Regions from separate parts of the Bradyrhizobium sp. USDA 3397 genome, predicted to be linked through region 1. Evidence: predicted binding sites of a transcription regulator. Region 1 holds the regulator's gene; each other region holds the start of a gene.
What was found. Region 1 encodes LexA, which represses DNA repair genes until DNA is damaged. Its sites were predicted from a motif close to TGTTCNNNNTGTGTTCNG; they were not measured.
Positions count from the first base shown of each region.

Region 2: a site for LexA is predicted at 7,421-7,438, ahead of uvrA (excinuclease ABC subunit UvrA). Genes of this name have one in related genera too.
Region 3: a site for LexA is predicted at 2,668-2,685, ahead of ACVWYQ_RS34755 (DUF3072 domain-containing protein). Genes of this name have one in related genera too.

Region 1 covers NZ_JBSSDS010000001.1:1,243,537-1,253,510, reverse strand. Annotated here, with positions in the region: gene ACVWYQ_RS05890 (ComEC/Rec2 family competence protein) at 1-49, shown strand, start outside; gene ACVWYQ_RS05885 (GAF domain-containing protein) at 56-997, opposite strand; gene ACVWYQ_RS05880 (hypothetical protein) at 1,215-1,649, opposite strand; gene lexA (transcriptional repressor LexA) at 2,035-2,736, opposite strand; gene ACVWYQ_RS05870 (molybdopterin molybdotransferase MoeA) at 2,913-4,121, opposite strand; gene ACVWYQ_RS05865 (hypothetical protein) at 4,341-4,544, opposite strand; gene ACVWYQ_RS05860 (HAD family hydrolase) at 4,703-5,326, opposite strand; gene ACVWYQ_RS05855 (alpha-hydroxy acid oxidase) at 5,353-6,486, opposite strand; gene ACVWYQ_RS05850 (S41 family peptidase) at 6,789-8,123, shown strand; gene ACVWYQ_RS05845 (bifunctional diguanylate cyclase/phosphodiesterase) at 8,205-9,974, opposite strand, start outside.
Region 2 covers NZ_JBSSDS010000001.1:1,140,596-1,150,569, reverse strand. Annotated here, with positions in the region: gene ACVWYQ_RS05400 (SRPBCC family protein) at 1-465, shown strand, start outside; gene ACVWYQ_RS05395 (YVTN family beta-propeller repeat protein) at 468-1,421, shown strand; gene ACVWYQ_RS05390 (HAD-IA family hydrolase) at 1,536-2,177, opposite strand; gene ACVWYQ_RS05385 (DUF433 domain-containing protein) at 2,276-2,503, shown strand; gene ACVWYQ_RS05380 (DUF5615 family PIN-like protein) at 2,505-2,660, shown strand; gene ACVWYQ_RS05375 (hypothetical protein) at 2,934-3,080, opposite strand; gene ACVWYQ_RS05370 (RNA 2'-phosphotransferase) at 3,153-3,689, shown strand; gene ACVWYQ_RS05365 (DinB family protein) at 3,691-4,260, opposite strand; gene uvrA (excinuclease ABC subunit UvrA) at 4,343-7,324, opposite strand; gene ACVWYQ_RS05355 (outer membrane protein) at 7,600-8,355, opposite strand; gene ACVWYQ_RS05350 (outer membrane protein) at 8,579-9,277, opposite strand; gene ACVWYQ_RS05345 (outer membrane protein) at 9,515-9,974, opposite strand, start outside.
Region 3 covers NZ_JBSSDS010000001.1:7,475,896-7,485,869, reverse strand. Annotated here, with positions in the region: gene ACVWYQ_RS34780 (HWE histidine kinase domain-containing protein) at 1-1,343, shown strand, start outside; gene ACVWYQ_RS34775 (hypothetical protein) at 1,340-1,561, opposite strand; gene ACVWYQ_RS34770 (hypothetical protein) at 1,702-1,959, shown strand; gene ACVWYQ_RS34765 (hypothetical protein) at 2,054-2,287, shown strand; gene ACVWYQ_RS34760 (hypothetical protein) at 2,385-2,606, opposite strand; gene ACVWYQ_RS34755 (DUF3072 domain-containing protein) at 2,722-2,916, shown strand; gene ACVWYQ_RS34750 (DUF6496 domain-containing protein) at 3,007-3,315, shown strand; gene ACVWYQ_RS34745 (hypothetical protein) at 3,322-3,684, opposite strand; gene ACVWYQ_RS34740 (Do family serine endopeptidase) at 3,953-5,500, opposite strand; gene ACVWYQ_RS34735 (universal stress protein) at 5,706-6,542, shown strand; gene ACVWYQ_RS34730 (hypothetical protein) at 6,561-6,773, opposite strand; partial or broken gene ACVWYQ_RS34725 (EAL domain-containing protein) at 6,942-7,499, opposite strand; gene rpe (ribulose-phosphate 3-epimerase) at 7,658-8,395, opposite strand; gene cbbX (CbbX protein) at 8,392-9,324, opposite strand; gene ACVWYQ_RS34710 (ribulose bisphosphate carboxylase small subunit) at 9,425-9,832, opposite strand; gene ACVWYQ_RS34705 (form I ribulose bisphosphate carboxylase large subunit) at 9,844-9,974, opposite strand, start outside.

The DNA of each region.
Region 1 (9,974 bases):
CAGCCGGGACGCAACGCCATCGGAGGCCGACTTGCAGGCCGACGATTGACGCGGATCACAAATACCAGGCCAGCACGGCGTCAAGCCTTCCGTTGCCGATGACCGGCAGGGCCACCATTCGGCTCAGCCCGGCTGCGCAGGCTTCGGAGCCGGCTATCGAGCCGTCACGGGTGAGATCGTCGTTGAGCGCGGGCATGCCGGCGGCCCAGGCGCCGCCGATGCTGCCTTCGCCCCTGGCGATGGACTGCGCCGCATAGCGTGCGGCGAGGTCGGTCTGTGCGCTGCAATCGCCGGCGCGAAAGACCAGCGCCGAACGGTCCTCGTTCGGGACCCAGATCTCGAAGCGTCGTGCAATCGGCGTTGCCTGCGCGGACAGGAATGTCAGAACCCAGGTCTGGTCGGTACCGGTTCCGTAGGGCACGCCGACGCCGAGATTGATCCCGACCTTGGCGGCGTCCTCCCAGCGCAAGAAGCTCTTGGCGTCGTGCAAGTCCTTGATGATCAGTGGCAGGCCCGCCTTCCAGGTGCGTCCGGGCAGGCCGAAGCCGCGCGGAAATCTGGTGTGGCGGGAGTTGAATTCGAACATGTCCGCGGTGCCGTAATAGCCATCGACGAGCCCCATCTCATGCGAGAGATCAGGATCGTTGTGCCAGAGTTCGATCGCGCCGACGTGCGCCTCGTCGTCGCCGCAGAACAGCACCAGCACGGCTTGCAGGAATTCGCCCGCGAACACCGGCACCGCCACGCCGCAGGTGAGGCCGGCCGCAGCGGCCTGATCGGTCCGCTTGAAATAGGAGTTGGCGAATTTCGTGAGGATGACGGGGTGGCCACAGGCCCAGGCCTTGCCTGGAAGTCCCTCGTCATATCCGAAGTGCAGCTCTTCGCTGACGGCCTTGAACGCGGACAGCCCTTCGTCGTAGAGGCCGCCGCCGAATTCCAGCCGCATGCGCGTCCGGTCGGGTACCCAGAGTTCAACGACGCGAATGAAGGTCTTCATCGAGCCTGTCCGCCGCCTCAAGCCACTGCAGCATCGGTCATTTGGCTGCGGAGCGAACGTTCAAAATTCAGGCAGGACGGCCCAAACTTCATGCGGCGACGAGGCGCGGCGGCGGGCTCGCCGATCGAATGTCCTGAAACAAAAACCCACCGGGCTCGCCGGCCTCGGCCGGCGACGGCAATTTCAATCCCGGGCTCGGCCTTTCGGCCGAAGGGCGTCAGCCGATCGGCAGGCGCGTGATCGTGGGCCGCGTGTCGGCGACGGTCTGCGGCTTGTGCTCGCGCTCGGGGGCCGGCTGCGTCACCGGCAATTGCAGCACGGTCGCGCGCTGGCCTTCGACGAGCTGCGTCACCAGCACATATTTGCCGTCGGGAAATTCGATCGCGTCATGATGGCGATCGGGAATGTGCGGGTCGATCTTGCCGAACTTGCCGACGCGAGAGTTCACGGTGCGCGTCCAGATCCAGCGGTTGTCGTAGCGGACGTCGTCGGCGAAAGCGAGCTCCGTTCCCGGCAGCAGACAGACCGCGACGGAGGGATCGGCTTCAGAAGCGAAGCCGCGCGTCGAGGTGCCGCGGAAGGTTGTCGTGACGATCGTCTCGCCGACTACGGCGGGGCGCGTCGCGACGGCATGCAAGCTGTAGTCACACATCGGGTGCTCCTCATGCTGGGATAGCGACCCGCGTCTCTTTCGAGGCGCAGGCCTCTATCAGAGTGGAAGCATACAACGCTCTGCTCGGTTATGGGCAAATCTGCGGCTCGCGTTCGCAGCACGCGATCACATTATCTTTCCCGGATTCGATAGGAACAAACCTCGCGTCCTTGCATTCGGCCGGAGCTATCAGCACTGCCGGCACAACTCTACCGGCGAAGCAGAAATGGCTGCGCGCCTGCGCGGGCGAATGTCGCGCGGGAAGATGGACCGGACAGCCGGCGCAGAACCAGAGAAACCGTCCAGCCGGAGCGGACAAGTATCCGCTCCGATCCTGGATCGCCGATGCCGATCGAAGCGCGCGCGGCGCTTGAGACTTCCGGTATCAGTACTTCCGGTAAAGCCCGATCAACTTGCCCTGGATCTTCACGCGGTTCGGCGGAAGAATGCGGACCTCGTAGGCGGCATTGGCGGGCTCGAGCGCGATCGAGGCGCCGCGGCGGCGGAAGCGCTTGAGCGTGGCCTCCTCGTCGTCGATCAATGCCACCACGATGTCGCCGGTATTTGCGGTCTCGTTGCGCTGGATCAGCGCCATGTCGCCGTCGAGGATGCCGGCCTCGACCATCGAATCGCCGCGCACTTCGAGCGCGTAGTGCTCGCCCGAGCCGAGCATGTCCGGCGGCACGCTGATGGTGTGGCTGCGGGTCTGCAGTGCCTCGATCGGCGTGCCGGCGGCGATGCGGCCCATCACGGGCACCGCGACCGGGCGCTCGCCCTCGTCCGCGGGCGGGCTGGAGCTCGCGCGCACCTTGCCGAGATTGCCCTCGATGACGCTCGGGGTGAAGCCGCGGCGATTGCCGGCGGCGGCCTGGAGCTCGGGCAGCTTGATCACCTCGATGGCACGGGCACGGTTGGGCAGGCGGCGAATGAAGCCGCGCTCCTCGAGCGCAGTGATCAGGCGATGGATGCCTGACTTCGAGCGCAGGTCGAGCGCATCCTTCATCTCGTCGAAGGACGGCGGCACGCCGCTTTCCTTCAGACGCTCGCTGATGAACCGCAGAAGCTCGTATTGTTTGCGCGTCAACATCTCGACCAAAGTCCCCCGGTTGATGTCGTTCGATTCCGAGACGATGAAGTCGGCAATAAGCCGCTACATCCTCGAAACAAATCATGAACGGACACTATATGTTCGATATGTGTTCCGCAACTGCTTAATTTATGGTGAACGCGGCCAAACTCGCGGAATGCGTGTGGCTGGGCGGCTCAGACGGGCAGCCGGAGCACCTCGCAAGGCGTCCCTGCCTCGGCCTTCGGCGCGAACGGTGCACGCACGAGAAGTACCTGTGCCGCAGCGAGATTCGCAAGCAGGGAGGAGTCCTGATGGCTGACGGGAAGGGCGACGCGCGTGCCGTCGTCGCGCACCTCCAGTCGCGCACGCAGATAATCCTCGCGCTGGTCGTTGGCGGCGAGATCGCGGCCCAGCACGGCGCGCTCGCGCTGATGATGAATCGCTGAACGGCCCGACAGGGCGCGAATCAAGGGCACCATGAACAGGAAGGCGCACACGTAGGACGACACGGGATTGCCGGGCAGGCCGATCACGCGCATCGCGCCTAGTCGACCGTGCATCATCGGCTTGCCGGGCCGAATCGCGATCTTCCAGAACGCCATCGCGATGCCTTCGCCCTTGAGCGCCTGCTGGACCAGGTCGTGGTCGCCGACCGACGCACCGCCGGTCGTGATCAGGATGTCGGCGCCGCTCTCGCGCGCGCTGCGGATGCCGGCGGACGTCGCCTCCAGCGTATCGGCGGCAATTCCGAGGTCGATGGTCTCGGCGCCCTCGCTGCGGGCGAGCGCATGCAGGGCATAGCCGTTGGAATAGACGATCTGGCCACGACCAGGCGTGGTGCCTGGCATCACGAGCTCGTCGCCGGTGGCGAGAACGGCAACCCTCGGGCGGCGGATGACGGCGAGATGCGGATGATTCATTCCGGCGGCAAGGGCGAGATCGCGCTCGGTGAGACGGATTCCCTTGCGCAGCAGCACGTCTCCTTCGCGGAAGTCGACGCCTGCAGGGCGGATGTGCCGGCCGAAAATGGCGGCTTCCTTGATCGTGACATGTTTGCCGTCGGCAGCCGTGTCCTCCTGGATCACGACGGCATCGGCGCCGTCGGGAACGACGCCGCCGGTGAAGATCCGCACGGCTTCGCCGGGGCCGACGCTTCCCGCGAACGGCCGGCCCGCCGCGACCTCACCGACGACGGTCAACCTCGAATCGTATGCCGCGTCCGCCGTGCGCACGGCATAGCCGTCCATCGCCGACATTGCCTCCGGCGGCTGCGTGCGCCGTGCCGCGACATCGCGGGCGAGCACACGATGGTAGGCCTCGTCGAGGCAAACCATCTGTTCAGCCAGCGGCTCGACGCCGGCCAACACCGCGGCAAGCGCGTCAGAAACCGGCATCAGGGCCACGGGCGAACTCCTGCTGAGCACATCAGTCAATGGGCGGCGAGAGTTCTAGCCGAGTGCAGGCGTGAGGCAAAGCAGCACGCGGGATGATTTATCCTGCGTGATCGCGGGGTGGAGGAGGTCGGCTCAACTCCGCCGCGGCATGATGCGGAAGGCGAGACAGACCGGAACGAGGATTGCCATGGCAAGGACGAGAATGACGAGCGCCACGGCCAGCATCGGTCAACGCTCCGTCGGATCGCCTGGACTGAAATCCGCGACGTCGGGCGCCTTGGGACCCTGATCTTTGTCGGGCAGCGGATCGGCCTGGGATTTCAGGTCGGCGGCCTTGCTGATCAGCTTGGCGGAGAGGTCAGAATCCGAGGTGGTTCTAGCGAATTCGAGCAGGAGAGAGGCTTGCTTGGTGAGATAGGTCTTGCCCAGCACGTCGATCAGTCCAATGTAGAAGTCCCAACGGACTCATGAGTCCGAAAGGTGGTATTCCGTTCCCGGAACTCTGTATAAAAATGCACAAAGTGATCAGGTTCCACAATTTCAGCAGTTTTTGTTCCGGCAAGTGAGCGCGCTCCGGGCTTTCCCGCGGCTCAGATCCCCAGTGCTTTCAATGCGTTCCCGACATCGCGCGGCGAGGTGACATGCACGGCGGTCAACCCCCGCGCCCGCGCTCCCTCGATGTTCTCGGCGAGGTCGTCGAAGAACACGATGCGCTCGGCCGGCACGCCGATCGCCGCCACGACATGGTCGAAGGCCTCGGCATCCGGTTTGCGCAGGCCGATGCTGGAGGACAGATACAGCTCGCGGAAATGGCCGAGCAGACCGGCATATTCCTTCGAGAAATAGTCGACGTGCGGCCGATTGGTGTTGGAGAAGGCATAGAGCGGCATCTGCTTCGCCGCCCGCGGCAGCAGCTCGGCGATATCAGGCATCTCGCCGGCGAAGATCGCGTTCCAGCCTTCCAGGAATTGCGCATCCGAGATGCCGATCCCGAGCGAGGACCGCAGCGAGGCGAAATAGTCCGCATCGCTGATCTTGCCCATCTCGTGCAACCGGTAGGCCTCGTCGCGCACATAGCGCGCGATGATGGCCTCGGGCTGGCAGCCGGCATGTCCCGCCCAGCAGGCGATCGCCTTGGAGAAGTCGATGTCGAGCACAACGCGCCCGAGGTCGAACAGCAGCGCATCCGCGCTGCCGGGAGAGAGCGATGTCATTGCGTCCTTCACTTCAGTATGGCGCGTCAGTAACGATAGGGCTCGTGATCGAACAGCGGGAACGCGCTGAACACGCTGGGCGCGTTGGTGGCGGTCGCCGGATGCAGGCAGGATTTATCGATCTCGGCGAATGAGGTGGCGCCCAGGAGGCCGAGGCAGCGCAGCACCTCGTCTTCGAGCAGCTCCAGCATCCGTGCGACGCCGGCTTCGCCGGCTGCCGCCAGCGCCCAGCATTGCAGCCGGCCGATGCCGACGAGGTCGGCGCCCGCCGCGATCGCCTTGACGATGTCGGTGCCGCGGCAAAAGCCGCCGTCGACCATGATCCTGGCGCGGCCCTTCACGGCGTCGACGATCTCCGGCAGCACGTGCATGGCGCCGCGGCCGTGGTCGAGCTGGCGTCCGCCATGGTTGGAGACGTAGATCCACTCGACGCCGTGATCGAGCGCGATCTGCGCATCCTCGGCCGTGGCGATACCCTTGAGGATCAGCGGAATTTTGAACGTATCCTTGATCATCTTCACGGTCCGCCACTCCAGGCCCTTCTGGAAATCGCCGCCGGTGGCGCGCAGGCGGCTCTCGCGAACGTAGCGCTTGGCGATGTCACGTTCACGACGGCTGTAATGGGCGGTGTCGACGGTCAGGCAGAAGGCGGCATAGGCGTTCTTCTCGGCCCGGCTGACGACATCGGCGACGAAAGCATCGTCGCCGCGGACATAGAGCTGATAGAGACGCAGTGCATCGGGGGCAGCCTCGGCGGTCGTCTCGAGGCCGGGCTCGGACACCGAGCTCAGCATGTGCGCGGCGCCGAACCTGCCTGCAGCGCGCGCGACGCTCGCCGCGCCATCCGGATCGAAGATCTCGAGTGCGCCGACGGGAGCCAGCACCACCGGCAGACGCAGCTTGCGGCCGAACTGCTCGACGCTGCCATCGATCCTGCGCACGTCGCGCAGCACGCGCGGGCGGAAGGCGATCTCGTCGAGCGCCATGCGATTGCGCCGCATCGTGGTCTCGGTCTCGGCGGCGCCGACGATGTAGTCCCAGGCATTCTGGTTGAGGTTGGCGCGCGCCTTCCGGATGAACTCGTGCAGGTTCTGGAACGGCTCGTCGCTGGCGCCGAGCTCGACGTTCCGTTCCGGCCGGATGCGGGGCGCTTCATTCATTGTTGTCCTCCCGAGAATTTGAAGTCTTGTCGCCATCGCCTATCGCGTCCGGCCCTCCAAAACCATCCTAAAATCGCATAGCTGCGAGGCGTGAGCGGCTCGGACCGGCGTCGTGTTGCTTCGAAACAGTTTCGGAACGTTGCCAAAAGTTTAGGCCAAGGCGAAGAGATTTCTTCGGTGTACCCGCCAGCGCGGCATCCCGGCCTTGAAGAAACCAGAATGGTATTGTGAGAGATGGACTGGATCGCCATTTGCATGGCGTTTCCCAGCCTCAAGAGAAACGCCAAGCAAAAGGCACCTTCATGCGGAAAACCCTGCTGTTCCCCCTGGGCGCGCTCACGGGAGCGTGCCTGACCCTTCTGGTAGCCAGCCCGCAGGGCGGCGTATGGGCAGCGCGGGCGGCAGTGAGTGCGAATGATGCTTATTCCCAGCTCAATCTGTTCGGCGCGGTGTTCGAGCGGGTCAAGGCCAGCTATGTCGAGAAGCCGGACAATGCCAAGCTGATCGAGGGGGCGATCACCGGCATGGTGACCTCGCTCGACCCGCATTCGCGCTACATGAACGCCAAGGCCTGGACCGAGATGCAGGAGACCACCTCCGGCGAGTTCGGCGGGCTCGGCATCGAGGTCACGATGGAGGATGGCCTCGTCAAGGTCGTCTCGCCGATCGACGACACGCCGGCTTCGAAGGCCGGCATCATGTCCGGCGACCTCATCGGCAAGATCGACGGCGAGGCCGTGCAGGGCATGACGCTCGAGCAGGCGGTCAACAAGATGAAGGGACCGGTCGACACCAAGACCAAGCTGACCATCATCCGCAAGGGCGCGGATGCGCCGCTCGAGGTTGCGATCACGCGCGAGATCATCCATGTGCGTCCGGTGCGCTTCCGCGTCGAGAACGGCGACATCGGCTATATCCGCATCACCTCGTTCAACGAGCAGACCGCCGACGGCCTGAAGAAGGCGATCGCCTCGGTCTCCAAGCAGGTCCCGCCGGAGAAGCTCGCCGGCTACGTGGTTGATCTGCGCAACAATCCGGGCGGCCTGCTCGACCAGGCCGTGTCGGTGTCGAGCGCCTTCCTGCAGCGCGGCGAGGTCGTTTCGACCCGCGGCCGCAGTCCGGAAGAAACCCAGCGCTTCACCGCCCATGGCGGCGACCTCACCAAAGGCAAGCCGATCGTGGTGCTGATCAACGGCGGCTCGGCCTCGGCCTCGGAGATCGTTGCCGGTGCACTGCACGACCACAAGCGCGCGACGTTGATCGGCACGCGATCGTTCGGCAAGGGCTCGGTGCAGACCATCATTCCGCTCGGCTCCGGCAATGGCGCGCTGGCGCTGACCACGGCACGCTACTACACGCCGTCGGGCCGCTCGATCCAGGCCCAGGGCATCGCGCCCGACATCGAGATCCTCCAGGACGTGCCGCCCGAGCTGAAGGGGCGGATGGACACCATGGCGGAATCCCAGATGCGCGGGCATCTGTCGGCCGACGGCACCGAGCAGACCGGATCGCAGTCCTACGTTCCGCCGGAAGAGAAGGACGATAAGGCTCTGCACGCAGCCTACGACTTCCTCCACGGCGTTACGGCAAATGCCGTCGCTGCCAAGCCAGCGACGAAGTCTGCAGTGCCGAACTAGATCTTACGACGTTTCGGATCATGTTTCGCCCGGGAGCGGAGGACCGCTTCCGGGCGATTTGGTTTGCAGCGCCGTTTCGGCCTAACCGACCTCGCGGCGGCGGCTCTCGCGGCTTTCGCGCCGGGCGAGCCGGCTGCGGTGCAGCGCGAACAGCTCCAGCATCTTGTCGGCGGGTTTGGCGGCGCTGAACAGATAGCCCTGCATCTCGGAGCATCCGAGCGTGCGCAGCAGACGCTGCTGCTCCTCGGTCTCGACGCCCTCGGCCGTCGTGGTCATGCGACGGGCGGCCGCCAGGTTGACGACGGCTTGAACGATGCTGGCGGAGCCGTCGGGACGGGCGATGTCCTCGACGAAGCAGCGGTCGATCTTGATCTTGTCGAACGGGAAGCGGTGCAGATAGCTCAGCGACGAGTAGCCGGTGCCGAAATCGTCGAGCGCGATGCGCACGCCGATGGCGCGGAGCTGGTGCAGGATGGCAAGCGCGGCATCGTCGTCGCGGATCAGGACCGCCTCGGTGATCTCGAGCTCGAGCCGGCTCGCCGGCAGGTTCGACGCGGCGAGCGCCGCCATGATCTTCAGCGCCAGCGTGCCGCTCTTGAACTGCACCGGCGAGACGTTGACGGCGAGGCGGATGTCGTCGGGCCAGCTTGCCGCGTCCCGGCACGCGGTCGCCAGCACCCATTCGCCGATCTCGTTGATCAGGCCGGTGTCTTCGGCGATCGGGATGAAATCCGCCGGCGAGACCCAGCCGCGCTCGGGATGGCGCCAGCGCACCAACGCCTCGCAGCCGGTGATGCGGTCGTCCTTCAGGCCGAGGCAGGGCTGGTAATACACCTCGAGCCCGCCTTCGCGGCCGCCTTGCGCGATGGCGTGGCGCAGGTCGCCCTCGAGGTCGCGGCGTTCGCGGACCTTGGCGTCCATGGCCGGCTCGAAGAAGCGGTAGGTGTGGCGTCCGGCGGACTTGGCCGCGTACATTGCCATGTCCGCATTCTTCAGGATCTGGTCGAGCGCCGTGCCGTGTTCCGGCGCGAGCGCGATGCCGATGCTGGCGTCGCTGGTGAGATGATGGCCCATGCAGTCGACCGGCGTGCGGATGGTTTCGAAGACACGCGCGACGAGCTCGTTGACCTGATCCAACGACGTCACCGCGCCTTGCACGATGGCGAATTCGTCGCCGCCGAGGCGCGCCACGAAGTCTGCCGGGCCGGCACAGCGGCGGAGGTTCGTCGCGATCGATTTCAACAGCTCGTCGCCGACGAGATGGCCGAGCGCGTCGTTGACGCCCTTGAACTCGTCGATGTCGATGTAATGCACCGCGGTCTGCTCGCCGTGGCGGGCCGCAGCCAGCTCCTGCCGCAGATGCTCGTGAAACATGGCGCGGTTGGGCAGGTCCGTCAGCGCGTCGTAGTGGGCGAGGTGGGTGATGCGCTCCTCGATGCGCCGGCGCTCCGTGATGTCCTCATGGGTCGCCACCCAGCCGCCATCCGCGAGCGGCTCGTTGAGGATGTGGATCGAACGGCCGTCGGCGGTATCGACCACCATGGAGTTGCGGAGATGGATGTCCTTCAGGACGCGCGCGACGTAGGCATCGACGTCGCCGGTAAACGAGCCGGTCGTTTTGCGATGGGCGATGATGTCCCGAAAGCTGCAGGCGGGCTTCACGATCTCGGCCGACAAGCCGTACATCTCGATGTAGCGCTGGTTGCAGACCACGAGCCGCTGCTCGGAATCGAACAGCAACAGGCCCTGCGTCATGTTGTTGACGGCGCGGTCGAGCCGCTGCTTCTCCAGCGTCAGCTGTTCGCGCGAAAGGCGGTGCTGCTCCAGCAGCTTGCGCACGACGGCAATCAG
Region 2 (9,974 bases), 100 kb from region 1:
CCGACGCGGCAGAAGGTGCGGGAATCCATCGAGATCAACGCGGCTCCGGCCAAGGTGTGGGCGGTGATCGGCAATTTCCAGGACATGAGCTGGCTTCAGCCGGTCACCAAGACCGAAGGCGAGAAGGGCAACGAGATCGGCGCCACACGCAAGCTGACCCTGACGGGCGGCGGGACGGTCGAAGAGGAGCTCTACAAATACGAGCCCGACATGCAGAGCTATTCGTACCGGATCACCAAGGTCGACGTGAAGGTGCTGCCGGTGACCAATTATTCCTCGACCCTGACGGTCTCGCCCGCGCCCGACGGCAAGGCGAAGCTGGAATGGGCCGGCGCATTCTATCGCGGCTATCCCAACAACGACCCGCCGCCGGAGCTGAGCGACGAGGCCGCGATCAAGGCGGTGAGCGGGCTCTACAAGACCGGGCTCGAGGCGCTCAAGAAGAAGATCGAGAGCGGCAGCTGAACGTGCGGGTACTGGTTCTGGCGGCGCTCGCCGCCAGCCTTTGTCAAGCCGGCTGTGGAAGCGCGCGCGCCGACGAGGCGTTCGTCACCAACCAGCTCAGCGAAGATCTGATGGTGGTGGATCTCGCTGGCGCGCGCGGCGTTGCGACCATCCCGATCGGGGGCAAGCCGGCGGGCGTCGCCGTCAGCGCCGACGGGCGCTTTGCCTATGTCACGAGCCCGGATGCCAAGGCGGTGACGGTGGTCGACGCTGCCACGCGGCAGGTCGCCGGCCGCGTCGAGGTCGGTGGCGGGCCGCTCGGCATTGCCGTGGCGCCCGATGGCAAGACGGTCTATGTCGCCGATTGGTACGCGGCCGCGGTGCGGGTGATCGATACGGCCTCGCGCAGCGTTGTCGCCAGCATCGCGGTCGGCGCCTCGCCGTCGGGTCTTGCGGTGACGCCCGACGGCAAGCTGCTGCTCTCGGCGGACCGCGACGACGACAGCGTCTCGGTGGTGGACACGGCGACGCGCCAACGCAAGGCCGTGATCAAGGTCGGCACCCGCCCGTTCGGCGTCACCATCGATGTCGAGGGCAAGCGCGCCTACACCGCCAATGTCGGCTCCGACGACGTCTCCGTGATCGATATCGCGAAGGCCCGCGAGATCGGCCGCGTGCCGGCGGGGATGCGCCCCTATGCGGTGGCGCTGACGCAAGGCCGGGGCTTCGTCAGCGACCAATATGGCGGCACCGTCAGCGTGTTCGACCTGGCGAGCCTCAAGCCGGTCAAGCGCATCAATGTCGGCGACTATCCCGAAGGCATTGCGGCAACTGCCGACGGCAAGCGCGTCATCGTCGCCTGCTGGGAAAGCAACACGCTAAGTATCATCGACGCGGCCGAGCTCAAGGTCATTGGCGAGATCAAGACCGGCGACGGCCCGCGTGCGTTCGGCGCGTTCTTGCGCAGGGCGGAGTAGGGGGTGTGTAGGGTGGGTTAGCCTTGCGGCTGCGCGGAGCGCAGTCGGAAGGCGTAACCCACCTCTTTGGTTTCAGCGGAGACAGAAGTGGTGGGTTACGCCGCGAATGCGCGGCTAACCCACCCTACGAGTCCGAGCTAGCGTCGATGCAATCTCATCCATCCGCTCGAACACATGATCCGGCCCGAACGCCCGCAACGCCGCCGGCGCCGCATAGCCCCAGCATACCGCGCCGCAGGCAATTCCAACGGCCCGTGCCGCCTCGATGTCGCGGACCTCGTCGCCGATCGAAATGACCTTGTCGGGCTCAACGCCCGCGCGCCGGATGACCCGGCGGAATTTCGCGGCCTTGCCGAACAGCGAGGCAGAGCAGTCGAACTGCTCGAACAACGCTGCAGCCTCGCCAAGCTTCTCGCGCGCATTGGCCTCGCTGTCGGACGTCACCAGCGCCAGCTGCACGCCGTTCTCGGCCAGCGTCCGCAGCATCGCCTCGACGCCGGCAAACAGCGGAATCTCAGCTGCAGCCTCCGCCTTCAGCCGCCGCGCATGCCGCGCGATTGCCGGCAGCTTCCACAAAGGCACCTCGAGTCGGGCGAGGATCTCGCGGCTCGAGGCGTGCCTCAGCTCTTCAATCTCCCCATCCGCGACGCGACGAAAATTGAAGCGATCAGCGACATCGTTGATGGTGCGCAGGAACCAGGGAAAGCTGTCGGCGAGCGTGCCGTCGAGATCGAAGATGGCGAGGGCGTAGGGCATGAGGAGACGGAAGCACCGGGGGCTGGCACGTCGTGTCCAGCCGGCGACGCGCTGACAGATGTGATTGGAAATGCTATATTGAGATCCAGAGGTGACAGATGTCGGAGCTACTGGCAAGGATTACGGTCGATCCGCAGCGTATGCATGGACGCCCCTGTATTCGCGATCTGCGCATTACGGTCGCCGACATTCTGGGATTGCTGTCCGCGGGACAGTCGCGCGAGAGTATTCTCGAGGATTATCCATATTTGGAAGAGGCCGACATCGACGCGGTGCTCGCCTACGCCGCCCGTCAGGTCGACCACCCGATCATAGCGGCCAAATAGCTTGCCATACTTGATCGATGCTCAGCTTCCTTCGGCACTCGCGGAAGCCATGCGTCGCGCCGGATACGACGCGGTTCATGTGGCCGAGTTCGGGATGGCAAATGCGATCGACGGGGTGACCGATCGTGCTATGGGTGCGCGTGGGCAACATCGATAATCGCGCGCTGATCCGCCAGTTTCTAGCCGCCATGCCTCAAATTGCCGAAGCCGTCGCACGGGGCGAGGCGGTGATTGAATTCGTCGGAAGCTAGCGAGACCGCAGCCCGCGGACGTCAACGTTGATGTCGAGATCGATGTTGCTGACGCAAGTCTGAATTGTTCGATGCGAGCCGCCTTCATGCCAGCGGCCATCCCGCGCCCGGGCACCACTGACATTGGCCAGCTTTAGGCACCGCCATTGCGGCAGCGGTCCGCTGCTTTCGCCTGCAAACTACCAGGCCAGCACGGCTTCCTCGCCGGACTTGTTGGTGCCGATGATATGCGGACAGAGCTCGCGACGGCGGCCCTCGTAGACGCAAGTCACCTGTTGCTCGGCAAGGATCGCGTTCCGAAATAGCGTATAGGTTCGACTGGCCATTGCTCCCTCCAGATCGATCATCTGGCCTTGCCAACCACTTGAGTGTAGTGATGCGGGACTGGAAGGGTAACCATGCCGATCAATGACACCCAGCTCAGCAAGTTTCTGAGCCTCATCCTGCGCCACCAGCCGGAAACGATCGGGTTGGTACTGGATTCGCACGGGTGGGCCAGCATCGACGACCTGATCGCCAAGGGAAATGCCGCCGGCACAAAGTTTGGCCGCGACGATCTGCTGCGTGTCGTCGCAGAGAGCGACAAGAAGCGTTTCTCGCTATCCCCTGAAACTGATCGCATTCGCGCCGCGCAAGGACATTCCGTCTCGGTTGAACTTGGCTTGGCGCCGCAGGAGCCGCCGTCGATCCTGTATCATGGCACGGCGACACGGTTTGTCGAGGCGATCCTGTCCGAGGGCCTGAAGCCGCAGGCGCGCCAGCAGGTGCACCTGTCCTCCGACGAGGCAACGGCGCAGCGTGTCGGTCAGCGCCACGGCAAGCCGCACATCTTCAAGGTCGATGCCGGCAGCATGCATGCCAAGGGATTCAATTTTTTTCGCGCAGAGAACGGTGTGTGGCTGACCGACCATGTGCCGCCGGAGTTCCTGGCCTAGCTTACGTCCTGGATTTCCAAACAGTCTCCTCGGTCCAGCCTAGTTCGGCGAATTCGGCGGCTCGCAGCGGCGCTTCGCCTTCCGCGAAGAATTCGTCGAGCTGCGGGGGCGCGACATCCGTTTCGCACAGCATGGCATGCGCCTGTCCGCGATGATGAATTTGATGTTGGAAGAGATGCATGAGCAGTCGGTCGCAGCGTTCGGTCTGCACGGTCGTGTCGCGGTTGATCCGGACGAAGGCGTCGAGCCGTTTAGTTGTCAGCGCATCGCAGATCGCAATCAGGCGGTTGTCCATTGCGGCTTGGGCAGCTTTGAGCTCGGCTAACGAGGGGTACGGCACCTCGTTCTTCCAGGCTGCCGGTCCGAGCCAGCCCCCTTCAAGCGCATCGATGTAGAAGAAGTCGATGATGTAGATGTGGTTCAGCGTACGCTGCAGGCTTGGAAAGAAGCCGGTGCGGTGGGCTTCGAATTCAGACTGGGATAGCGCAGCGCAGGCGGCGAGCAGGCGATGGTTCGCCCAAGCGTTGTTGTGGGCGAAGGCGCGGTAGGTTTGGACGAGTCCAGCGGACATGTCGGTTCTTTCCCGATCGAATAGTGGCGGATTACGCTCCGCTAATCCGCGCTACAGCCCTGTGGCTTCGATGCAGCGCAATCTACTCCGCCGCCTCGCTCGCGGTTCGCCTCCGCTTCGGCTTCCGCGCCTTCTCCAGCACGGGAGCCAGGAACTTCCCCGTATAGCTCCGCGGCGCCTTGGCGATGTCCTCCGGCGGGCCCCAGGCGACGATCTCGCCGCCGCCGTCGCCGCCTTCGGGCCCCAAGTCGATGACCCAGTCGGCGGTCTTGATGACTTCGAGATTGTGCTCGATGACGACGACCGTGTTGCCCTGCGCGACCAGCTCGTGCAGCACCTCCAGCAGCTTCTTGACGTCGTGGAAGTGCAGGCCGGTGGTGGGCTCGTCCAGGATGTAGAGCGTGCGGCCGGTGGCGCGCTTTGACAATTCCTTGGCGAGCTTGACGCGCTGGGCTTCGCCGCCCGAGAGCGTCGTCGCTTGCTGGCCGACATGGATGTAGTCGAGGCCGACGCGGTGCAATGTCTGAAAAGTCTCGCGCACGCGCGGCACCGCCTTGAAGAACTCGGCGGCTTCCTCGACGGTCATGTCGAGCACGTCGGCGATGCTCTTGCCCTTGAACAGCACCTCCAGCGTCTCGCGGTTGTAGCGCTTGCCCTTGCAGACGTCGCAGGTGACGTAGACGTCGGGCAGGAAGTGCATCTCGATCTTGATGACGCCGTCGCCCTGGCAGGCCTCGCAGCGGCCGCCCTTGACGTTGAAGGAGAAGCGGCCGGGCTCGTAGCCCCGTGCTTTCGCTTCCGGCAGGCCGGCGAACCATTCACGGATCGGCGTGAACGCGCCGGTATAGGTCGCCGGATTCGAACGCGGGGTGCGGCCGATCGGCGACTGGTCGATGTCGATGATCTTGTCGACGTGCTCGAGGCCCTCGATGCGGTCGTGCGGCGCCGCGCCTTCGCTGGCGTTGTTGAGCTTGCGGGCAATGGCGCGGTAGAGCGTATCGATCAGCAGCGTCGACTTGCCGCCGCCGGAGACGCCGGTGACGCAGGTGAACAGGCCGAGCGGAATTTCCGCCGTGACGTTCTTGAGGTTATTGCCTCGCGCGTTCACCACCTTGATGGTACGGCGATGGTTCGGCGGACGCCGCTCCGGCACCTCGACCTCGAGCTCGCCGGTCAGGTACTTGCCGGTCAGCGATTTCGGGTTGCGCATGATCTCGGCGGGCGTGCCTTCGGCGACGATGTTGCCGCCATGCATGCCGGCGCCGGGGCCGATGTCGAGCACGTAGTCCGCAAGGCGGATGGCGTCCTCGTCATGCTCGACCACGACCACGGTGTTGCCGAGGTCGCGCAGCCGCTTCAGCGTATCGAGCAGGCGGGCGTTGTCGCGCTGGTGCAGGCCGATCGAAGGCTCGTCCAGCACGTAGAGCACGCCTGTGAGCCCCGAGCCGATCTGCGAGGCGAGGCGGATGCGCTGGCTCTCGCCGCCGGACAGCGTGCCGGAGGAGCGGGACAGCGTCAGATAATTGAGGCCGACGTCGAGCAGGAAGGTGAGGCGCTCGCGGATCTCCTTCAGGATGCGGCCCGCGATCTCGTTCTGCTGCGCGTTCAGCGCCTCCGGCACGGTCTCGAACCACGCGCCGGCGCCCTTCACGGACAGCTCCGAGATTTCGCCGATATGCTTGCCGCCGACCTTGACGCAGAGCGCCTCGGGCTTGAGCCGAAAGCCCTTGCAGCCCTCGCAGGGGACGTCGTGGAAATATTTCGCCAGCTCCTCGCGCGCCCACTCGCTCTCGGTCTCGCGGTAGCGGCGGTTGATGTTGGTGATGACGCCCTCGAACGGCTTCTTGGTGTCGTAGGAGCGCACCCCGTCCTCGTAGGAGAACTTGATCTCGTCCTCGCCCGAGCCGTAGAGGAGCGCGTTTTGCGTCTTCTTCGGCAGATCCTTCCACTTGGTGTCGAGCGTGAACTTGTAGTGCTTGCCGAGCGCGGTCAGCGTCTGCACGTAATAGGGCGACGACGATTTGGCCCAGGGCGCGATCGCGCCCTTGCGCAGCGTCAGATCCTTCTCGGGGATGACGAGGTCTTCGTCGACATGCTGCTCGACGCCGAGGCCGCCGCAGGCGGGGCAGGCGCCATAGGGATTGTTGAAGGAGAACAGGCGCGGCTCGATCTCGGGGATGGTGAAGCCGGAGACCGGGCAGGCGAACTTTTCCGAGAACAGGATGCGCTCGGGCCCGCTCTTGTCGTGGATTTTCGCGGTCTTCTTCTTTTCCTCCGCAGGCGCAGAAGCCGCGGGCGCATCGGCGAACTCGACGACGGCAAGGCCTTCGGCGAGCTTCAGCGCGGTCTCAAAGCTCTCGGCGAGGCGCTGGCCGATATCGGCGCGCACCACGATGCGATCGACCACCACGTCGATGTCGTGCGGGAATTTCTTGTCGAGGCTAGGGGCTTCCGCCAGCTCATGGAAGGTGCCGTCGATCTTGACGCGCTGAAAGCCCTTCTTGAGCCATTCGGCGAGCTCCTTCCTGTACTCGCCCTTGCGGCCGCGCACGACGGGGGCGAGCAGATAGAGGCGGGTGCCCTCGGGCAGCGCCAGCACGCGGTCGACCATCTGGGAGACGGTCTGGCTCTCGATCGGCAGGCCCGTGGCCGGCGAATAGGGCACGCCGACGCGGGCCCACAAGAGGCGCATGTAGTCGTAGATCTCGGTGACGGTGCCGACGGTGGAGCGCGGGTTCTTCGACGTCGTCTTCTGCTCGATCGAGATTGCCGGCGACAGGCCGTCGATCTGGTCGACGTCGGGCTTCTGCATCATCTCCAGAAACTGGCGGGCATAGGCCGACAGCGATTCGACGTAGCGGCGCTGGCCCTCGGCATAGATCGTGTCGAAGGCGAGCGAGGATTTGCCGGAGCCGGATAGCCCGGTGAACACCACCAGCTTGTCGCGGGGAATCTCGACGTCGATATTCTTGAGGTTGTGCTCGCGCGCGCCGCGGATCGTAATTGCGCGCAGGCTCGAGCCCGCGTTCTGTTGTTGGCGCTTCGCCTTGATCACTTCATCCATCCGAGTTGCCCTCAAGGAAGCCCAAAGGTGCGCGATCGCGCCAACAAAAAAGGCGCGCTGCGCCCGGAACCGGGATCGGCGCCGATGGGTATGGCAGCGAACGTAGGAAGAACGGCGGCGGATTTCCAGTGGGACTTGCGAATCGTCAACGGATTGTTGGCGTGCTGGCGGGATCTGGCAGCAGGAACGCGCGGAACCGCTCCCGGAGCAACCCGGCCAAAAAAGAAAGGCCGGCGCGAGGCCGGCCTTTCGTGACGATGTGACGTCGGTCTTGATCAGTACTTCGCGACGACCGGGCCACCGAAGGTGTAGTTGAGGCGAACGGTAGCCATGTCCACGTCCTGCTTGATGCTGTCGGTGCGAGTGGTCACGCCGAGGAAGGTGAAGGTCTCGTTGTGCCTGCCCATGAACAGGTGGTTGTATTCGACAGCGACCGACCAGTTCGGGGCGAAGCCGAATTCTATGCCGGTGCCGACCGTACCGCCCCAGCGCGTTTCGTTCGCGGTGTCGAGCGTAACGCCGCCAAAACTGCCAGTGTACTTGTTGTGAGTGACGGCAGCGCCGCCCTTCACGTACCAAAGCACGTTGTTCCAGGCATAACCGACCTGGCCAGTGAAGAGGCCGATGGCGTCGATCCTGGTCTCGTTCACCAGCGGCGCGAGCGCGGCAGGCGAGCTGATGTTCGAACCCTTCAGGTCAGCCCAGTCGCCCTGGGCTTCGAGACCGAACACCCAGTTGGCGGACTGCCAGCGATAACCGATCTGGCCGCCGACGAGTGCGCCGGTCGCATTGTGACAACCTTCGGCCACCGCCGGAGCGACCACGACGGGGCCGACACTGGTGAGATCCCAACAGTTGCGGCTCCAGCCACCGCCGGCGTTGGCGCCGAGGTAGAAGCCGCTCCAGTTGTACACCGCGATCGGCGCCACCGGAGCCTTGGTGTAGGGGCGGGCCGCCAAATCGGCCGCCGAGGCCGGTGACAACGCGCTGAGTGCGAACAAGCTGGCCGAAGCCAGCAAAAGCTTCTTCATATCCATTCCCCACTTCCATTTCTCATTCCGGTCTTCCGGAGAGCGGAAGAGCAGCGGACCTTATGACTCAAGCAACGTCATTGCTTTTACACCATTTAAGCCAAAGGTTGTGTCACCCAGCGGCCACACCCCTTCGAAAACGCGAGCGAACGGGCGGCCGCAACAAACAAAAAGGCCGGCGCGAGGCCGGCCTTTCGTGACGATGATGCGTCAGAGACGAAGCTCAGTACTTGGCGACGACCGGGCCGCCGAAGTGGTAGTTCACGCCGACCTGCACGGTGTGGAGGTCGAGAGTGCCGGTGTTGACCGGGAAGACGCCCGAGAAGTAGGTCTCGCCGCCCAGGCTGCGATAGAGGTACTCGCCCTTGACCGACCAGTTCGGAGCAAACATCGCCTCGACGCCCGCGCCGACCGTCCAGCCCGAATGGAACTGGCTCTCCGAGAGGCTCAGAACAGGGGGCGCGCTGACGCTGATCTTGTTGTTGATCCAGGCGTAACCACCCGTGGCGTACAGCAGGACGCTCGGGGAAGCGAGCCAGCCGATGCGACCACGCACGGTGCCGAGCGCGTCGATACGCGAACTGACCGTCGTGGGAACGAGGGCGCCACCAAAATCAACAAGACCGGTCGCTGAGGCGTTTACGTCAGCCCACGCGCCATCAGCTTCGATGCCGAACACGACGTTGGAGGTCTGCCAGTTGTAGCCAACGGTGCCGCCGACGAAACCGCCCTGCATGCGCGGATCATCGGAGCTGTTTTCCCAGGCGCCGCCGCCGACGATACCGAGATAGAAGCCGGTCCAGTTGTAGACCGAGGCCACAGGCGCGGGCGCCTTGGTGTAGGGGCGGGCTGCCAGATCAGCAGCCGAAGCGGGGGCCGCGAGAGCGAACAAACAGGCCGAAGCCAACAAAACCTTTTTCATTTTCAACTTAATCCCAGTCCCAGTTTCTGTTGTTGCCTTCCCTCACGGAAGGGCAGCGGACTCAACGGCCCAACTGGCGCCGTCTTTACACCACCAAAGCCGCAAGTTGTGTCTCCGAAAAGCCACAACAGCCGAAAAGGTGATGGTTGCTGACTTATTGACGTCCAGCCGTCGTGCGCAAAAAAGAAGGGCCGGCGCTGGGGCCGGCCCTTCCATCGCTCACGAAATCAGAGGGAATCAGTACCTCGCGACCAGCGGGCCGCCGAAGCGATAATTCAGCCGGACCAAACCCATGTCGACGTCCTGATATATGCGATCGGATCCGAAGAAGGCACCGCCTGGCGTCGTGAAGTCCCGGGTCTGGTGGCCCAGGAAGAGGTGGTTGTACTCGAATCCGAGCGTCCAGTTCGGTGCGAATCCGAACTCGACGCCCGCGCCGACGGTGCCGCCCCAGCGGGTGTGATCGGCCGAGGCGAGCAGGGTGCCCGCACCGGGCGTGCCTGGCGCCGCGTAGACGTCGAACTCGTCGCTGACGACGGCGGCGCCGCCCTTGACGTAGACCAGGATATTGTTCCAGGCATAGCCGACCTGGCCGGTGATCAGGCCGAAGGCATCGATCTGAGACCGGTTGCGGCTGCCGGTGACGAGCGCGGAGCCCGGGAAGACGAGGCTGACATTGTCGCCGGAGAAGTCGGCC
Region 3 (9,974 bases), 6.2 Mb from region 1:
AGATCGCGGTGATCCTGGTCGACGTCTGCATGCCCGAGCTCGACGGCTTCGAGCTCGCCGCGATGATCCGCGAGCATCCGCGCTTTCAGAAGACCGCCATGATCTTCATTTCGGCCATCCAGGTCAGCGACATCGACCGGCTGCGCGGCTACGAGATGGGCGCGGTCGATTACGTGCCAGTGCCGGTCGTGCCGGAGGTGCTTCGCGCCAAGATCAAGGTGTTTGCCGAGCTCTACCGCAAGACGCGCGAGCTCGAACGGCTGAACCACGAGCTCGAGGATCGCGTCCGCGCCCGCACCGCGGAACTGGAGGCGTCCACGGCGAAGCTGCGCGAGAGCGAGCAGCGGCGCAGCATGGCGATCGCGGCCGGCAAGATGGGGTCATGGGACTGGGACTGGATCAGCGGCGATTGGATGTGGGACGAGGGGCAATACCGCATCTTCGGCGTCAGCCCCGAGGATTTCGAGGTCACTCCGGCCAGCGTTCAGGGCCTGCTGCATCCCGATGACGTCGATCAGTTGCGCAAGGCGATCGCCGAGTTCAACAAGGGTACGCGCGCGTACGAGACGGAGTTCCGCATCCTGCGGCCCGACGGCGAGGTGCGCTGGTGCGTCGGCACGGCGGCCGCAACCACGGACGAGAGCGGGCGCGTGGTGCGCGTCAGCGGCGTGACCGTCGACATCACCGAGCGCAAGCGCGCCGAGGAGCGGCAGAACCTGCTGGCGCGGGAAGTCGATCATCGCGCGAAGAACGCGCTGGCGCTGGCGCAATCGATCGTGCGCCTCACCCGGGCCGACGAGGTCAAGGCCTATGTCAACGCCGTCGAGGGGCGCATCAATGCGCTGGCGCGCGTGCACACCATCCTGTCGCTGTCGAGCTGGCAGGGCGCCGAGCTCTCCAGGCTGATCGACGAGGAGCTTGCGCCCTATTCGCTGGGTGACCAGATCAAATTGGCAGGGCCCGAAGTTCAGTTGCTGCCGGCGACGGCCCAGACGCTCGCGCTCGCGCTGCACGAGCTCTTCACCAACTCGGCCAAGTACGGCGCGCTATCCACCCGATCGGGGCGGCTCGCGATCGATTGGCAGGTCGACGAGGAGCTGCTCACGCTGAGCTGGGAGGAATCTGGCGGTCCCCTGGTCAAGACCCCGAAATCGCGCGGCTTCGGCACGCGAAGCCTGCTTGCGAGCATCGAGTCCCAGCTTGGCGGACAGGCGCAGTTCGATTGGCGCGCCGAGGGCCTGCTGTGCCGTCTTGAGGTGCCGTTGACACGCAAGACCGCGGCGGCTGCACCAAGCAAGTTCGACACCGCCGGCGCCGCCGAATTGCAACGCGCATCCGGTTAACCTGACGCTGCGCTGCTCATGCGCTCCGCCGTGCGCGGTTCGCGCGCGACGCGCCCTTCGAGCCAGGCTTCCGTTCGGGCGAGATCGCGCAGCGCCCTCGCGTAGCGGCGAGCTGCGCTCCGCTCCGCGCCAATCGGGAGCTTGCGCGCCTTGCGCAGGATGTCCGCGGCTGCGTTGCGATAGGCTAGCGAGCGGTAAAGAAAGACCACCTTACCCATATCGATGTTCCCGTTTTGCTGGCGCCCATCTTGGCAAGCCCGGCATGAACGCCGGATGAAACGGGCGGTAACAATTCCTTCAGCGGAGCGGAACCCGGCGATCACATGCGCGTTGGCGTGGCAGTTCGGGATGCCGTCCCTTGCGCACCAAAAAGTCGTCTGAGCTGATCTCTGCCAGCGGCCTTATCAAGCTGATGACACATGCAATGATGGGCGCAGCGCTTGGCCTCATTTTCAGCCTCACGCTCGTCCTGTCCAATCCAGCCGTCGCCAACCTGCTGAACAATGGCGGAAGCCAGGCCGCGATGGTCTTCGCCCTCACCTTGGTGACGACCTTCGCGATCGGCGCGACGCTCACCGGCACCGTGTTCATCCTGGTCGAGGACAAGCAAACTTGAAGCGTGCGTGACGCACGGAAGATACTTCGCCGGGACTCCTGCCGCGACGCGCGGTTTGCTGCCTGCGTCAATTTAACTCAGGGAGTTCCCCCGCATGAAGACGACCAAGCTCGCTCTCGCCGCAATATTGGCAACGGGCCTTGCCGCCGCGCCGTTTGCCGCCCAGGCCAAATCGCATAAGGCCAAGCATGAATCGTCGGCACAGACCACCGGCGCCAACACCAAGTCCTCCAAGGGCGCTGATCCATCCGGCCAAGGCGGCGCCGGTCCCGGCTCCGATCAGGGCGGCACCATGACCAACAAGGGCGGCATGACCACCACCAAATAGGCGCGCCCTGGAATCATGAAGGGCTCCGCATTGCGGAGCCCTTTGTCTTCTATCTTTGGGCTCGGCACTCGGCCTTCAGTATCCGGCGCCAAGGATCTCAGCGGCGCTCGACTGCGCGCGCGGAATTGCCGCCTGTCTTCACGGCACGAAGTCGCACTCGGTCGCGGACGTTCGGCAGTACGTCGCTGCCGCCGGCCGCCTTCCATTCGGCGATCAAGAGATTGATCTTCCGGCGCAGGTCCATCTGCGCCAGGGCCTTTTCCGTGCAGTCGTGATCGCGCTCGACGAGGTCGCGCACCGACGCCTCGACGTCGGCCATCTCAAACCTCAAGGCTCTGATTTTACGTCGAATTTCATTAATTCTGTTGTCCATGCCTTGTTAGAACAAAATAAGAACATATAGTCAAGTCACGATTTCAGGACGGAGACGCCAGATGCAGGTTCAAGGTAAATACGACGCCAGATTTTTCCTGGGCGAGCAGATGACGCGGGCGCAGGGCCTCAAGCTGAAGCGGCTCAGCGAAGAGGCCTACCAGCCCGGCCAATATGCGCGGGATCTGTCCTTCAGCGAGGCCGCCCGGCGCATCCAGGTGCTGGAAGCGGAGATCGAGCTGGCAAACTCCTTCTAGAGCATCGCATCGCGCTTTAGGCCTGCGCCGTTCCACGCTCCCGGAACCATGGCTGTGCAGAATGGTTCTCCCCGCCGAGGGAGAATATGCATGGCACGCAAGGCAAAAAAGCGCCGCTACTCACGCAGCTCGGGCAGCGATGTCGCCACCGAGATGCGGCGTTACAAGAAGGGCACCGCGAAGAGCGGCCGTGGCGGGCGCGGCGGCCGCGTCAAGAACCGCAAGCAGGCCATCGCGATCGGACTGTCGAAGGCACGCAAGAAGGGCAAGAAGGTCCCGAAGAAGGCTTCAAAGCGCAAGAGCGCCAAGACGACGTCCAAGAAATCGTCGAGGACGTCGTCCAAGAAATCATCCAACAAGAAATCATCGAAGCGCAAATCATCCAAGCGGTCGCGCTGACCGGTCTCAGATCATGCTCCCCGGCATAAAGCAGCGGATCGAAATCCCGAACGCAGTCTTGACCGGCCACACCATGGTGCGGCCGGCGCGGTTCGGCTCGGTGATGACGGCCTCGTCCGGCACGTCGATCCACTGCCCGTCGATGCGGACACGGTAGCGCCCGTTGTGCGACTCCCAGTCGAGATCGGCGAGGGCGAAACCGTCGGCATCCGAGCAGCACGGACCGAGATGGCTGCGCAAACTGTCGAACCATGGCTTCAGAGGAGAATTCGCGTAGCGGCCGTCGTCGCGCCCGAGCGCGTTTTCACCCGAGAGCACCAATGGCACCACGAGCAGCGCACTCCTGAGCGAGAGCTTCAGTCGATCCATGATGGCACCGATCACTTGTGAACCACCGGCGAGTTCCACAAAGCGCCGGGAGGCTCGAAGTTCCACGCTTGCAACCCGGTCGGCGGCGGCGTTGCCGCAGAGCACTGAGGCGTCTTGCGAGTGTGATCAGCGAACACGGCTTTTTCGGACGCACCAGGTCATCATCCCTGCCGTTAACGAGAATGTGACCGGCCTGGTGCGGACGTGACGTGTGTGCAAAAGGCGGCCCGAAGGCCGCCTTCCTGGATTTGTGAGGGTCGAGTTCGCGCTATGCGAGTGGCACCGCAACGAAGCGGGTGGCCTCCGCGCTTCTGACCTGAAGCAGCACGCTGCGCTTGCCCGACGATTTGGCCTGCGCCAGCTCGGAGCGGACCTCGCCGACATTGCTGACAGCCTTGCCGCCGACATTGAGGATGACGTCGCCGGTCCGGATGCCCCGTTGCGCGGCCGGGCCTTGCGGATCAACCTCGGTGACGACGACGCCGTTCTGGCCTGCGCCCTGGACGTCACCTGCGGGCGCCAGGCTGAGGCCGAGGCGCGGCGTGCCGGCACCCGACTGTCCCCTGCCCTCGTCGGCATTGCCATTGCCTTTAGCCTGGCGCTCATTCGGCAGTTCGCCGAGCACCAGGGTCATCGTCTTGCTGTCGCCCTTGCGGAAGACATCGAGCTTCACGGACGTGCCCGGCGCCAAGCCGGCGATGGTGCGGGCGAGGTCGCGGGAGTCCTTGATCGTGGTGCCGTTGACGGCGGTGATGACATCGCCCGCCTGGATGCCGGCCTTCGCCGCCGGGCTGCCATCCTGCGGATTGTCGACGATCGCGCCGCGCGCCTCCTTGAGCCCGAGGCTGTCGGCAATATCCGACGTCACCGGCTGCACCTGCACGCCGAGCCAGCCCCGGGTGACCGCGCCCTTGTCCTTCAATTGCGCGACGACGAGCTTGGCGGTCGAAGCCGGGATATCGAAGCCGATGCCGACCGAGCCGCCCGAGGGCGAGAAGATCGCAGTGTTCACGCCGATCACGTTGCCGTTCATGTCGAAGGCCGGGCCGCCGGAATTACCCTTGTTGATCGGCGCGTCGATCTGGATGAAGTCGTCATAGGGACCGTTGCCGATGTCGCGGCCGCTGGCCGAGACGATGCCGGCGGTCACGGTGCCGCCAAGACCGAAGGGATTGCCGACCGCGACCACCCAGTCGCCGATGCGCGGCTTCTGGTCGGAGAACTTGACGAACGGAAAGTCCTTCTTGCCGTCGACCTTGATCAGCGCGAGATCGGTCTTCGGATCGGTGCCGACCACTTTCGCGGTGTAGGTCGTGCCGTCGTCCATCGTCACCTGCACGGACTCGGCGCGATCGACGACGTGATTGTTGGTCACGGCATAGCCGTCGGCGGAGATGAAAAAGCCGGAGCCTTCGCCCGTGATCATCTGGTGGCGCTGGCGTGGCATGCCGTTCGCGCCGCCCGGAAAGCGGAAACCGAACTGTCGCGAGAACTGGTCGAACGGCGTGTCCTCGTCCGAATCCATCCGGTTCTGCTGCAGCATCGCGCTCTTGTCGTTGTCCTGATCGATTTTGACCCGCACCGAGATCACAGCGGGTTTGACCCTGCTGACGAGATCGCCGAAGCCGGGCGGCGTCGCGGCAGCTTCGGCCGCCTGAGCCGGCGCAATCAAGGAGTTGATGCCGTACGGCGTGGCGCCTGGCGCAACGGCCAGGGCGGCCACGCCCAGCGCGGCCACGGTGCCGAGCAGCGCGAGCCGCCGCGGCCGCAAGATCTTGCGAGAAGTGTTGATGTCGGAATTGACGCGATCGTTCATGTCGAAATGTCCATGTTGAGCAGGTGTCGCCTTGCCCTCAACATGGTCGCTGCCACCTTACGACGTCCCGTCCGTCCGATTAAATCTCGGCAAAGAATGGATGAGCGGGCGCAGCAGGCAATCCGGACGTTTGATACAGCTCAACGCGTCGCCTTCGCGCAGGGAGAAACTGCGACCATCGGATGATGCTCAGCGGAGGCGCGCCATGTACAAAGACATTCTCGTCCACATTCCCACCGAACGTCCCATGCGTCCCGCGATCGAGGGCTCGGTCTCGCTCGCGGCGAAGCTCAACGCGCATCTCGACGCGGTCGCGGTCGGCTATGTCGCCACCAGTACAGCTTACGTCATGGAAGGCGGCGCGGCGGTGGCGGCCGTGTTCGAGCTGGAGCGCGAGCGCGCCGTGGAGCGGGCCGAGGCGGCGCTCGCGGTATTCAAGAGCGAGGCGGCGAACGCCGGCATCTCCTATACCTGCCACGCACTCGGCGCGATCCCCGCGGATGCCGCCGGCTCGCTCGGCGAGATGGCACGGCTGCACGATCTCAACGTGGTGCTCCAGCCCGATCCGGCGCAGGGCTCGTTCGACAACGACGTGCCGAGCGAGATCCTGTTCCGGGCGGGCGGCCCGGTGCTGTTCCTGCCCTACACCTTCCGGGGAGCCTTCAAGGCGAAGCGGATCGGCATCTGCTGGGACGGCAGTCGCGTTGCCGCCCGCGCCATGCGCGACGCAGCTCCGTTCCTGGCGCGCGCCGAAGAGATCGTGATCATCACCGTCAACGAGACCGACGACGTCTCCGGCGAAGCTTCAGCGAGCGGCTTGGCCAGACATCTCGGCCGGCGCGGATTGTCCACCCGCACGGTCAGCCTGACCGCCACGCGCGCCGACATTCAGCCGATCATTCTGTCGCTGGCGGCCGACGAGAGTCTCGATCTCCTGGTGATGGGCGGCTACGGCCATTCGCGGTTGCAGGAACGCGTTCTCGGGGGTGTCACCCGCGCCATGCTGGAAGCCATGACGGTCTCGACGCTGATGTCGCATTGATGAGCCGCCTTGGCGCCGTCACGCCGCGACGGGAGCCTCCCACGGCGCCGACGCGGCGGCGTCCTTCTCGCGATGCACATTGCACGCGTCGAAATGCGCCTTGAGCTCGATTTCGGCGAGATGTTCGAAATGTTCGGCCTGGCCGAGGAGTTCCCAGTTCTGGAGCGGCCGGTAGGCCGCCTGCTGACGGCAGAGGGACGCCAGCGCCCGGTAGCGACGTACGTTCTCCATGAGACCCTCCCTCGCGTTCACGGGCTTATTGCCCTGATTTGCGTCAGGCCGATGGCGTTTATGCAAAACATTTGCTGCGCACACAACGCGCCTGAACCAAGTTGATTTTCGAGAAGTGCCGGTAAGGATTTTAGTTCCAAACGTCCGTTTGGAACTGTGTGCCCAACGCTAGGCGGAGAGGCGGCGCTCCACGGCGACGCCGACCAAGTCGAGATAGCGTTCGATCAGATCAGGCCGGCCGACGAGATAGCCTTGCATCTCCTCGCAGGCCTCGCGCGCCAGGAAAGCACGCTGGGCTTCCGTCTCCACTCCCTCGGCAATGACCGGGATCTTCAGCGCGTGCGCCAGGCTCAGGACGGCGCGGACAATCTCGGCCGATTTCGGCGTCGCCTCCAGGTTGGAGATGAAACTGCGGTCGATCTTGATCTTGTCGAACGGGAACGACTGCAGATAGGACAGCGAGGAATAGCCGGTGCCGAAATCGTCCATGGCGATGCGGATGCCGAGCGCCTTCAGCCGCCGCAGCAGGTTGAGCGCGCGGGTGAAATCGCCGATCAGCACGCCCTCCGTGATCTCGACCTCGAGCCGCGTCGGCGTCAGCCCCGTCTCCAACAGAATCTGGTGGATCGAGCGCTCGAGATCGCCCACCTGGAACTGGACCGGCGACAGATTGACCGCGACCTGCAACGGCCGCGGCCAGGATGCCGCCTCGCGGCACGCCTCGCGGCGTGCAGGCTTCATGCCCACAATTACCGTCGTTCTGCATCCGCGCTCTCATAGCGTTCCCAAACCGCAAATTGAGAGGCTTAGCATTGCGCGGTCGTTCATCGATTCTTCTCTTGGCGCACTGGGACCCCAGCAGCGGTCCGCAACTGATCCGTAATCTACCGGATGAGCGCACTTTCTTCTGCCCGCTTCGTGGGCGAGGAACTATCTTGCAGCCTCGGAGCCCGGCCGATCTCCGCGGCGATTCGAATAGCCGCGATATTAGCGGCATATTCGCCAGCGCCCTTGCCGCGAAACACGGCGGAGCCGGCGACCAGCGTGTCGGCGCCCGCTGCAGCCACGGCCGCGGCATTATCGCGCGTGATACCGCCGTCGACCTCCAGCCGGATCGGCCGCTCGCCGATCATGGTCCTGATCCGCCTGATCTTGTCGATCTGCGATGTGATGAAGGATTGGCCGCCAAAACCCGGATTGACCGTCATCACCAGCACGAGATCGATACGATCGAGCAAATACTCGATCACCGCTTCCGGCGTCGACGGACAAAGGCTGACGCCAGCCTTGCGGCCGAGCGCTCGGATCGCCTGGAGCGAGCGGTCGAGATGCGGGCCGGCTTCCGCATGCACCGTGATCACATCAGCCCCGGCCTTGGCAAAGGTCTCGAGGTAGGAATCGGCCGGCGCAATCATCAGATGCACATCGAAGACTTTCCTCGTCATCGGCCGTATCGCCTTGATGACGTCGGCACCGAAGCTGATGTTCGGCACGAAATGTCCGTCCATGACGTCGCAATGGATCCAGTCGGCCCCAGCGGCGTCGATCGCGGCGACCTCTTCGCCGAGGCGCGCGAAATCCGCGGCGAGGATCGAGGGAGCGATCATGATCTCCTTCGTCATGGCACTGCACTCCGCGCATCCGCACCGCCGCTGAACACCCGGCTCGCGAGCACGTCCATGGCATCGATGGTTTCGAGGTCGGCGACATCGAGCATGCGATTGAGATCGGACACCAGCCGATCGGCCTGCCGCAGGCGGATGCGGTCGACGGCGTTGCGGATCGAGCGCGCGTTGGAGAAGAACGGCTGGGTCCGACGCAGCGCGATGTACTTCTCGAACGCCTCTCGCGCCGCAGCCGAGAAGCGATAGCCACGCTCCTTCAGCATCAGCTCGGCGATGACGAGCAGCTCGGCCTCCGCGTAGTCAGGGAATTCGATGTGGTGGGCGATGCGCGAGCGGAAGCCGGGGTTTGAGCCAAAGAAACTCGTCATCCGCTCGCCGTAGCCGGCGAGGATCACGACGAGGTCCTCGCGCTGGTTCTCCATCACCTGGAGCAGGATCTCGATCGATTCCTGACCATAGTCGCGTTCGTTGTCGGGACGATGCAGGTAATAGGCCTCGTCGATGAACAGCACGCCGCCCATTGCCTTCTTCAGGATCTCCTTGGTCTTCGGCGCGGTGTGGCCGATGTACTGGCCGACCAGATCGTCGCGCGTCACCGAGATCACCTGCCCGCGACGCACGAAGCCGAGGCCGTGCAGGATCCTGGCCATGCGCAGAGCGACGGTGGTCTTGCCTGTTCCAGGATTGCCGGTGAACGACATGTGCAGCGTCGGCGGCGCGGAAGCCAGGCCCGCACGCTGCCGGATGCGCTCGATCAGCAACAGCGAGGCGATCTGGCGCACGCGGTTCTTGACCGGCTTGAGCCCGATCAGCTCCCGATCGAGCTGTTGCAGCGTCTCGGTGATCCCGGCCGCTTCAGCCTCTTTGCGGAGATCGAAATGGGTCTCGCTGTGTTCGGTCGTGGTTGCGTGGGGGACATCAAGCATGACTACCCTCGAAGAAAAGAGCTTCGCCGCGAGCAAGGCGGCGAAGCAGTTGTCCGCCAAGGATGCGAAGCAGGGAGAGCTCCGCGCGGAAGCGGATGACTCAAGCTGGCGCGTGCGCCGCCGGCTTTCGAACCGTGGTGTAGCGGACCGCACGGCCGCCGAACTCCTGCCGCACCAGCTCGAACTCCGTCTCTTGCTTCGGCCGGTTGACGAGGAAGGAGATCCGCACCGATTCCCAGCCGTGGCTGGCATCGAAGCCGCTGATGCGGATGTAGCTGTTACCATAGACCCTGCGGCACTCGGCGAGCTCCATCATTACGCCGGCGGCGTCCTGGAGATCGAACATCGGCAGGCCCCACATCTCCCAATAAGTGTTGCGGGGATGCGGATCGTCGGTGAACTCGATGTTCACCGCCCAGCCATTGGCGAGGCAATACTGCACCTGGCTGGTGATCTGCTCGTTGGTCAGATCCGGCAGGTACGAGAAGCAGCCCTGGGTGATCTTCATCTCAAATCTCCTCAGACGGTTTCCAGCGCGGTCGGCACGAAGTCCGGCGTGTCGGTGGATTGATAGTTGAAGGTGACGTCCTTCCAGACCTCGAGCGCAGCCTTCAGCGGCGTGCAGGTCTGGGCCGCCTTGTCCAGGATCT